Regions from separate parts of the Brevibacillus aydinogluensis genome, predicted to be linked through region 1. Evidence: a T-box and tRNA genes for the amino acid it is inferred to sense, from the RefSeq annotation. Region 1 holds a T-box; the other regions hold tRNA genes.
What was found. The T-box of region 1 lies ahead of leuS (leucine--tRNA ligase). A T-box ahead of a tRNA ligase gene usually reads a tRNA of that ligase, here a tRNA-Leu.

Region 1 (2,177 bases):
CCCGTGCCGGACGGTTTGATCTCCTTGGTCTTTGGCAGGACGACGGGGAGTTCTTCTTCCGGCACCACTTTCATCGTACCGTCTTCCAGGTGGATAATCGGAATCGGCTCACCCCAGTAGCGCTGACGGCTGAATAGCCAATCGCGCAGGCGATAGGAGACTTTGCGCGCTCCCTTGCCGTTTTCCTCCAGCCATTCGATCATCTTGTTGATCGCCTGCTCCTTGTTCAACCCGTTCAGGAATCCGGAATTGACGTGCTCGCCGTCGCCGGTATAGGGCGCTTTGGTCACGTCTCCGCCGACGATCACTTCCTTGATCGGCAGGCCAAACGCCTGGGCAAACTCGTAGTCGCGCTCATCGTGTGCCGGTACTGCCATGATGGCACCTGTACCGTAGCTGACCAGCACGTAATCGGCGATCCAGATCGGCAGCCGCTCCCCGTTTACCGGATTGATCGCGTACGCGCCGGTAAACACCCCGGTTTTTTCCTTGGCCAGGTCGGTGCGCTCCAGATCGCTCTTCCGTTTGGTCTGCTCCAGGTACGCATCCACCGCCTGCTTCTGTTCCGGCGTCGTGATGGTGTTCACCAGCTTGTGCTCCGGCGCGAGCACCACATAGGTGGCACCAAACAGCGTATCCGGGCGGGTGGTGAAGACGGTGATGGTCTCGTCGTGACCCTCGATTCCAAAGACGACTTCCGCCCCTTCCGAACGGCCGATCCAGTTGCGCTGCATCTCCTTGATGCTTTCCGGCCAATCCAGTTCTTCCAGGTCTTCCAGCAGGCGGTCAGCGTAAGCCGTAATCTTCAGCACCCACTGCTTCATCGGGCGGCGTTCCACCGGGTGGCCGCCGCGCTCGCTCTTCCCGTCGATGACTTCCTCGTTGGCCAGCACAGTTCCCAACGCAGGGCACCAGTTTACCGGCACTTCATCAATGTAGGCCAGTCCATGCTCGTAGAGCTTCGTAAAGATCCACTGGGTCCATTTGTAGTAGGCCGGGTCGGTCGTGTTTACCTCGCGATCCCAGTCGTAGGAAAAGCCCAGGGATTTGATCTGCCGGCGGAAGTTGTCGATGTTGCGCTGCGTAAACTCCGCCGGATCGTTTCCGGTGTCGAGCGCATACTGTTCGGCCGGCAGGCCAAAAGCGTCCCATCCCATCGGATGGAGAACGTTGTAGCCCTGCATCCGTTTCATCCGGGACAGGATGTCAGTAGCCGTATAGCCCTCTGGATGGCCGACGTGCAGTCCTGCGCCGGACGGATACGGAAACATGTCGAGCGCGTAAAACTTCTTCTTGTTCTTGTCTTCCAGGGTTTTAAACGTTTTGTTCTTCTCCCAGTAGTCCTGCCACTTTTTTTCGATCTCCTGATGATTGAAAACCATTGTGTCGCACTCCCATCGTAAAAAGATGACAAAAATAAGAAAACCTCCCGCCCCTGGCGCACTGCCGAAAGGGACGAGAGGATTATGCACTCCCGCGGTACCACCCTACTTGATGAACGTATCGTTCACCCGCTTGTTGTCCCTATCGCGGACGAGACGCTCCTCCTTACGCAGCCGGCGAAACCAGCCGGCCTTCGGGCGGAGTGCTTCGAGGCGAGTTCGGAAAGTCCCAGGTTGACTCGCACCTGCCGTCAACTCTCTGATGCCATGGGAGCCTTTCGTACTACTCCTCTTCAACGCATACTCATGTTTGCGGTTGTATTCCGATTATAGACAATCCGTACCAACCGTGTCAACGCTCGGGTCGACGCGCGGCAAAAAACAGCCGTTCGCTGGTTTCGTGCGGCGGAAGACCGGTAAAATCGGCCGTGATCTCCACGTCGACAAACCCCGCGTCCGCCAGCCAGCGCAACAGCTGAACCGGCTGGTACGCACGCTGCCAGTGCTCCTCCTCCACACGCTGGTACAGCCCGTCCGGTTGGCGCAGGAAAAAGGTGAGCTGGTGCTCCACCTCCAGCCGAATCGGGTCGCAGAAACATTGCCAAATGTACGAAACTTCGTCATCCACCAGCGTAAACGTCTGATTGCCGAACACGTGCAGCATCTTGTAGGGGCTGTGAACGTCAAACAAAAACGTGCCGCCGGGATTCAGATGCTGATAGACACGTTCAAACGTCAGCTTGACGTCTTCCTCTTCCGTCAGATAGCTGAGCGAATCGCACAGGGAAATGACGG
Region 2 (2,177 bases), 1.4 Mb from region 1:
GTCGGCGGCGAAGCAGTTGGGCACGATCGTCGCGATTACGGGGAAAACGGATGTCATCACGGACGGCCGCACCACCTACCTCATCCGCAACGGCCATCCCATCCTGACCAAGGTAACGGGCACGGGCTGCCTGCTCACATCCGTCCTGGGGGCGTTTGTTGCGGTGGAGAAAGACCTGCTGCTTGCGGGGGCGTCTGCGCTCGTCAGCTATGGCGTGGCGGCGGAAGTGGCAGCTGCCGGCAAAGGAGCGGAAGGCCCGGGACAATTTCAGATCGAGTTTTTGAATCAATTGGCGCGGATCACCGCAGACGATGTCCGCAGATACGGAGCGATCGACCGCGTGTAAGCCGGGGAGAAGAGCGCGTATCGGCCGGGTGACGGCCAGACTGCTTTCCCGCTGTTGGGCGAAAAAGGCCCCTTTGTGCTTGTGAGCGAGGGGGCCTTTGCGTTGCCTTTCATAAGCGGAATCGATACAATGAAATAAGCACGAGGCCAACATCTTCTCTTTTAACCAGAAAAAAATTTTAAAATACCACTTGAAAAAGCTTTTGAGATGTGATAGATTAATTCTTGCCGATGAGAGAACGGCAAAAACGATCTGGATGGATGTCCGAGAGGCCGAAGGAGCACGATTGGAAATCGTGTAGACGGGGATGACTCGTCTCGTGGGTTCAAATCCCACTCCATCCGCCATCAATCACCTGGCCCGTTGGTGAAGTGGTTTAACACAGCAGCCTTTCACGCTGTCATTCAGGGGTTCGAATCCCCTACGGGTCACCATAGAAAAATCCCCCTGGACGCTGTCCGGGGGACCCCGCAAAGCATACGGATTCGCTGAGAAGCCTCCGTTCACTTTGCGGACGGAGCGGAGGCTTAGCTCAGCTGGGAGAGCATCTGCCTTACAAGCAGAGGGTCGGCGGTTCGATCCCGTCAGCCTCCACCACCTTTACGGGTACAATGACATATGCGGTCGTGGCGGAATTGGCAGACGCGCTAGATTCAGGTTCTAGTGGTGGCAACACCGTGGAGGTTCAAGTCCTCTCGACCGCACCATACAAAATGTCTTGATTGTTACATCTCAGAAGGTATTAACATGCGGACGTAGCTCAGCTGGTAGAGCGTCGCCTTGCCAAGGCGAAGGCCGCGGGTTCGAGCCCCGTCGTCCGCTCCAGTGCAATCTCTTACATCGTTTTGTGCCCTTAGCTCAGCTGGATAGAGCGTTTGACTACGAATCAAAAGGTCGGGAGTTCGAATCTCTCAGGGCACGCCATAGCAAGAGGTGGGAAGTTGGCACAGCCCGTGTCTCACCTCCACGTCGGGAAGTGGCTCAGCTTGGTAGAGCGCTTGGTTCGGGACCAAGAGGTCGCAGGTTCAAATCCTGTCTTCCCGACCATTCTTATTCTCATCAGCAACGGGCGGCGCAGAGCAGCATCCGATCTGCTGCGCTGGCCGATAACGCGTGCGGGTGTAGTTCAGTGGTAGAACCCCAGCCTTCCAAGCTGGTCGCGTGGGTTCGATTCCCATCACCCGCTCCAAATGTTTCTGGCGGTGTAGCTCAGCTGGCTAGAGCGTTCGGTTCATACCCGAAAGGTCGGGGGTTCAAGCCCCTCCACCGCTACCATATGTACATGGCGATCGTGGCGAAGTGGTTAACGCACCGGATTGTGGCTCCGGCATTCGTGGGTTCGATTCCCATCGATCGCCCCATTTTTTTATTCACCAAAGGACGTCCCCAACCCAGACACATGCGGTCGTGGTGGAATTGGCAGACACACCATCTTGAGGGGGTGGCGGGGCGACCCGTGCGAGTTCGAGTCTCGCCGAACGCACCATCTATGTTCACACAGCCCGGTGAGTGCAGCAAACCGCTGCAAGCGCCGGGCTTTTTGATTTTGAATCGTTTCTGTACCAGGCCGCTTTTCCACGGGCGGACGCCTTTCTCTTTCACTTTCGCAATATTGTGACGAGTAAATGCGCTTAAGTTCGCCGCTTCCTTTTCAAGGCTGCCACGTTTTGGGGTATGGGAGGGCGAAGGCGCACAAAAACAGGCGCGCCAACCTGTTATCCGGTCGACACGCCCGCATGGTGCATGAGGCAAAAGCGCTGAACCGTTCAGCGCCTTGCCGTATCCTTTTTTACATCTTATGCCGGTGAGGCTTTCGGGCAGGATGGACCAG
Region 3 (2,177 bases), 1.5 Mb from region 1:
GGTTTAACACAGCAGCCTTTCACGCTGTCATTCAGGGGTTCGAATCCCCTACGGGTCACCATATGGAGGCTTAGCTCAGCTGGGAGAGCATCTGCCTTACAAGCAGAGGGTCGGCGGTTCGATCCCGTCAGCCTCCACCACTCTTACACAATGATTTCTCACCGTCGCGGGATGGAGCAGTCTGGTAGCTCGTCGGGCTCATAACCCGAAGGTCGCAGGTTCAAATCCTGCTCCCGCAACCAAATCTGGAGCTGTGGTGAAGCTGGAGTTCACGCCGGTCTGTCACACCGGAGGTCGCGGGTTCGAGTCCCGTCAGCTCCGCCAGCTTTTTGAAAATGTACGCCACCTACTTGCGTTAACACACAGTTGACATCGACAATGGGTGTGCTATAATAAGCCAGGTACGCCGGTGTAGCTCAATTGGTAGAGCACCTGACTTGTAATCAGGGGGTTGTGGGTTCGATTCCTATCGCCGGCACCAGGAGAATGAACATGGGGAGATAGCGAAGTGGCTAAACGCGGCAGACTGTAAATCTGCTCCCTCTGGGTTCGGCGGTTCGAATCCGTCTCTCCCCACCATTTCTCCTTATCATGAATATGAGCCATTAGCTCAGTTGGTAGAGCATCTGACTTTTAATCAGAGGGTCGAAGGTTCGAGTCCTTCATGGCTCACCAGTTTTTTACGCAAAGTGCTGCGGGAAGACAGCAGCATGGTGAATGGCGAAAACTTCATATCGTGCGGTCGTGGCGGAATTGGCAGACGCGCTAGATTCAGGTTCTAGTGGTGGCAACACCGTGGAGGTTCAAGTCCTCTCGACCGCACCATATCCCCAAAAGGCGAAAGCTTTTCAAGCCCAAACGGCTTTTGTCGGGGTGTTGCGAATGCGGACGTAGCTCAATTGGTAGAGCGTCGCCTTGCCAAGGCGAAGGTCGCGGGTTCGAGACCCGTCGTCCGCTCCATTTTTATTTCTATCTAAACATGTGCCCTTAGCTCAGCTGGATAGAGCGTTTGACTACGAATCAAAAGGTCGGGAGTTCGAATCTCTCAGGGCACGCCATCATTTAGAGGTGAAGAGGTTGCTGGGGGAAGCGAACCGGCCACGCCGTTTCTGTCACTCCTCCACCTCCGCATCTCCCCATCCAACGGGAAGTAGCTCAGCTTGGTAGAGTACTTGGCTTGGGACCAAGGGGTCGCAGGTTCGAATCCTGTCTTCCCGACCATGTTTTTTCCCAAAAAGGAACGGATGCTCCCAGGGAGCAGGCGGACGTTTTTGGGGGAGGGCCAAAACAGCGCCGGGGTGGCGGAATAGGCAGACGCAACAGACTTAAAATCTGTCGGGAGTTTCTCCCGTACCGGTTCGAGTCCGGTCCTCGGCACCAATACACGCCGTGCGGGTGTAGTTCAGTGGTAGAACCCCAGCCTTCCAAGCTGGTCGCGTGGGTTCGATTCCCATCACCCGCTCCATACGCAATGCAAAACAGACGGACGATACATGTCCGTCTGTTTTTTGTATGTGGTGGAGAGCGTTTGGCTGCAACAGCCCTTTGTTTAAATTTGTCGAAAAATGTAAGATGGTTAAGGGTGGTAGAAACATATGTTTTCGTGTAGAGTAAGGCTAAGATCGCTTACCCGATAGGTAACGGATCTCTTGCCTCGCCTCCTGCACCGTGCAGGAGGTTTTTTTTCGTCGACGGCCGTTCAACTGAACGCAGAAAGACGGTCAGTAGCAATCGGCAGCCTCACGATGAAGCGGGTGGACTCCTCCGTCGATTCACAGGAGATAGTGCCGTTGTGCTTTTCAATGATGTTTTTGCAGATGGACAAACCGATCCCCGTGCCGTTCTGCTTGGTGGTGAAAAACGGCTGAAACAGATTTTCCACGATCTCCGCCGGGATCATTTCTCCGTTGTTTTCGACGGTCAACTGCAGCCATCCGCCCTCGCAGTGGGAGATGACGCGGATTGACTTGTTCAGACGGGTCTGGACGGCATCAATGGCGTTGTTGAGCAAATTGACCATCACCTGCTTGAGACCTTCTTCGTAGCAGTACAGGGTACACGGTTCAATGTGCTTGTCAAAGCAAATGTTTTCCCCCACCAGCCGCGGCGTAATCAGCAGTTCCACGTCGTAGAGGACCTGTCTGATTTCCACCGTCTTGTATACCTCGTCCAGAATC
Region 4 (2,177 bases), 690 kb from region 1:
AAGTGGACCCTGCAAAGCAAACGTGATATGCTTAATAGCATACAGCGGCTTTGCGGGGTGACGTGGAGGCTTAGCTCAGCTGGGAGAGCATCTGCCTTACAAGCAGAGGGTCGGCGGTTCGATCCCGTCAGCCTCCACCATTACAGTAGAATTGTTATCGTCGCGGGATGGAGCAGTCTGGTAGCTCGTCGGGCTCATAACCCGAAGGTCGCAGGTTCAAATCCTGCTCCCGCAACCAAATCTGGAGCTGTGGTGAAGCTGGAGTTCACGCCGGTCTGTCACACCGGAGGTCGCGGGTTCGAGTCCCGTCAGCTCCGCCATTTTCGTTAAGCGATGGCTCGGTAGCTCAGTTGGTAGAGCAGAGGACTGAAAATCCTCGTGTCGGCGGTTCGATTCCGTCCCGAGCCACCATATACAGGGGCATAGTTTAACGGTAGAACGAAGGTCTCCAAAACCTTTGGTGTGGGTTCGATTCCTACTGCCCCTGCCATTGCGTGGCGGTCGTGGCGAAGTGGCTAACGCATCGGATTGTGGCTCCGACATTCGTGGGTTCGATTCCCATCGATCGCCCCATTTTTAATCTCATATTGGGGCATAGCCAAGCGGTAAGGCAACGGACTTTGACTCCGTCATTCCTAGGTTCGAATCCTAGTGCCCCAGCCATTTATGCGGACGTAGCTCAATTGGTAGAGCGTCGCCTTGCCAAGGCGAAGGTCGCGGGTTCGAGACCCGTCGTCCGCTCCATTTGTCTCCTCGATAGGCTTTGGGCGGAACATGGTCAGCCCATGCCGAATATAAATAAAACAGAACATGGAGGCATAGCCAAGTGGTAAGGCACGGGTCTGCAAAACCCTTATTCCCCGGTTCGAATCCGGGTGCCTCCTCCATAAACGTGCCGGTATGGCGGAATTGGCAGACGCGCGCGACTCAAAATCGTGAGGGAAACCGTGGGGGTTCAAGTCCCTCTACCGGCACCATTACATAACGAAACAGCTCTTAAGATGCGAACCGTATCTTAAGAGCTTTTTTTGCGTGCAGCTGAAATGGAACCGTACAAAGCGCGATTTTTGTGATTCGCGTCACATTGCCGAATGTCCGACAGCGGTAAACTATTAGACAGAAGCATCGCCATTACATTAGACGAGGAGGCCGGAACATGGGTCAGACATTCAACGGTTCCGAAACGATCGGTGACATTGTAGCCGGTTTTCCCGGCGCCAGCAATTTGTTGAGGGAATATCAGATCGATTTTTGTTGCGGCGGCAGCCGCACGTTATCCGCGGTGCTGGAGCAGCAACAGATTGACAAGAGCGCGTTTCTTGCACGTTTGAATCAAATGTTTCAGCAGGCACAGGAGAAACGGGGGCAGGATACAGACTGGCGGGAGGCGAGCCTATCCGATTTGATCGACCATATCGTACAAACCCATCATGCCTATTTGCTCAAAGAACTGCCGCTGCTCAGTGAATTTACTACCAAAATTCTTCGGGTGCACGGTCAGCTGCATCCGGAGTTGGCCCAACTTCACAAACTGTTCCATCAAATGAAGATGGAGCTGGAGCAGCACCTGATCACGGAAGAGGAAATGGTCTTTCCACTGATTCGCAAAGCTGAACAAACAGGCGCTGAAACAGACATCTCAAAGGCGGCACATACAATTGAGGAGTTGGAAGCCGACCACAGCGCTGTGGGCACACTGTTAAAAGAAATGAGGGCGGTCACGCAAGATTATCGGCTGCCTGAAGGGGCATGCCGGACGTATACCCTGACATTTCAGAAGCTCGAAGAACTGGAATCGGATTTGTTCGAACACATACACCTGGAAAACAATGTGTTATTTCCGCGTGTAAAACGGTAAGATTGCAGATATGGAGGAAAACGTTTGACAAGGCCCAGTGAACCTGGAGGGGGATCGGATGAAAAAGGGATATATACCCAACCAACATGGGGCCTGGGCGATGCTGCTTATTCCGTTTTTATTCGGCATGTTCGCGGCAAAGCCCGTTTGGCTGCATGTGCTGCTTTTTCTCGGCTGGTTTCTCGCCTACTTGTTCTCGTACGCTTTTCTGCAGTGGCTGCGGACGAAAAAGACCACGATCTACCGGAGACCGATGCAGGTATACGGCAGTTTGCTGATTCCAATCGGTTTCCTGCTGCTCGTATTGGACCCGGCACTG

Region 2: it encodes a tRNA-Leu, which carries the amino acid that the T-box ahead of leuS (leucine--tRNA ligase) is inferred to sense. The anticodon was not compared.
Region 3: it encodes a tRNA-Leu, which carries the amino acid that the T-box ahead of leuS (leucine--tRNA ligase) is inferred to sense. The anticodon was not compared.
Region 4: it encodes a tRNA-Leu, which carries the amino acid that the T-box ahead of leuS (leucine--tRNA ligase) is inferred to sense. The anticodon was not compared.

What each region holds. Positions count from the first base shown of each region.
Region 1 covers NZ_OY569118.1:2,665,475-2,667,651, forward strand. The annotation lists gene leuS (leucine--tRNA ligase) at 1-1,382, opposite strand, end outside; T-box leader at 1,449-1,688, opposite strand; gene Q7F15_RS13150 (class I SAM-dependent DNA methyltransferase) at 1,735-2,177, opposite strand, start outside.
Region 2 covers NZ_OY569118.1:1,253,872-1,256,048, forward strand. The annotation lists partial or broken gene thiM (hydroxyethylthiazole kinase) at 1-346, shown strand, start outside; tRNA gene Q7F15_RS06080 (tRNA-Ser) at 601-693, shown strand; tRNA gene Q7F15_RS06085 (tRNA-Glu) at 704-780, shown strand; tRNA gene Q7F15_RS06090 (tRNA-Val) at 868-943, shown strand; tRNA gene Q7F15_RS06095 (tRNA-Leu) at 967-1,053, shown strand; tRNA gene Q7F15_RS06100 (tRNA-Gly) at 1,096-1,171, shown strand; tRNA gene Q7F15_RS06105 (tRNA-Arg) at 1,194-1,270, shown strand; tRNA gene Q7F15_RS06110 (tRNA-Pro) at 1,317-1,393, shown strand; tRNA gene Q7F15_RS06115 (tRNA-Gly) at 1,462-1,535, shown strand; tRNA gene Q7F15_RS06120 (tRNA-Met) at 1,545-1,621, shown strand; tRNA gene Q7F15_RS06125 (tRNA-His) at 1,632-1,707, shown strand; tRNA gene Q7F15_RS06130 (tRNA-Leu) at 1,748-1,832, shown strand; gene Q7F15_RS06135 (EamA family transporter) at 2,136-2,177, opposite strand, start outside.
Region 3 covers NZ_OY569118.1:1,130,309-1,132,485, forward strand. The annotation lists tRNA gene Q7F15_RS05390 (tRNA-Glu) at 1-61, shown strand, start outside; tRNA gene Q7F15_RS05395 (tRNA-Val) at 65-140, shown strand; tRNA gene Q7F15_RS05400 (tRNA-Met) at 166-242, shown strand; tRNA gene Q7F15_RS05405 (tRNA-Asp) at 248-324, shown strand; tRNA gene Q7F15_RS05410 (tRNA-Thr) at 406-481, shown strand; tRNA gene Q7F15_RS05415 (tRNA-Tyr) at 495-579, shown strand; tRNA gene Q7F15_RS05420 (tRNA-Lys) at 600-675, shown strand; tRNA gene Q7F15_RS05425 (tRNA-Leu) at 739-825, shown strand; tRNA gene Q7F15_RS05430 (tRNA-Gly) at 885-960, shown strand; tRNA gene Q7F15_RS05435 (tRNA-Arg) at 982-1,058, shown strand; tRNA gene Q7F15_RS05440 (tRNA-Pro) at 1,145-1,221, shown strand; tRNA gene Q7F15_RS05445 (tRNA-Leu) at 1,293-1,380, shown strand; tRNA gene Q7F15_RS05450 (tRNA-Gly) at 1,392-1,465, shown strand; gene Q7F15_RS05455 (sensor histidine kinase) at 1,700-2,177, opposite strand, start outside.
Region 4 covers NZ_OY569118.1:3,359,829-3,362,005, reverse strand. The annotation lists tRNA gene Q7F15_RS16590 (tRNA-Val) at 65-140, shown strand; tRNA gene Q7F15_RS16585 (tRNA-Met) at 162-238, shown strand; tRNA gene Q7F15_RS16580 (tRNA-Asp) at 244-320, shown strand; tRNA gene Q7F15_RS16575 (tRNA-Phe) at 336-411, shown strand; tRNA gene Q7F15_RS16570 (tRNA-Trp) at 417-490, shown strand; tRNA gene Q7F15_RS16565 (tRNA-His) at 498-573, shown strand; tRNA gene Q7F15_RS16560 (tRNA-Gln) at 589-663, shown strand; tRNA gene Q7F15_RS16555 (tRNA-Gly) at 669-744, shown strand; tRNA gene Q7F15_RS16550 (tRNA-Cys) at 813-887, shown strand; tRNA gene Q7F15_RS16545 (tRNA-Leu) at 895-977, shown strand; gene ric (iron-sulfur cluster repair di-iron protein) at 1,157-1,858, shown strand; gene Q7F15_RS16535 (YwiC-like family protein) at 1,917-2,177, shown strand, end outside.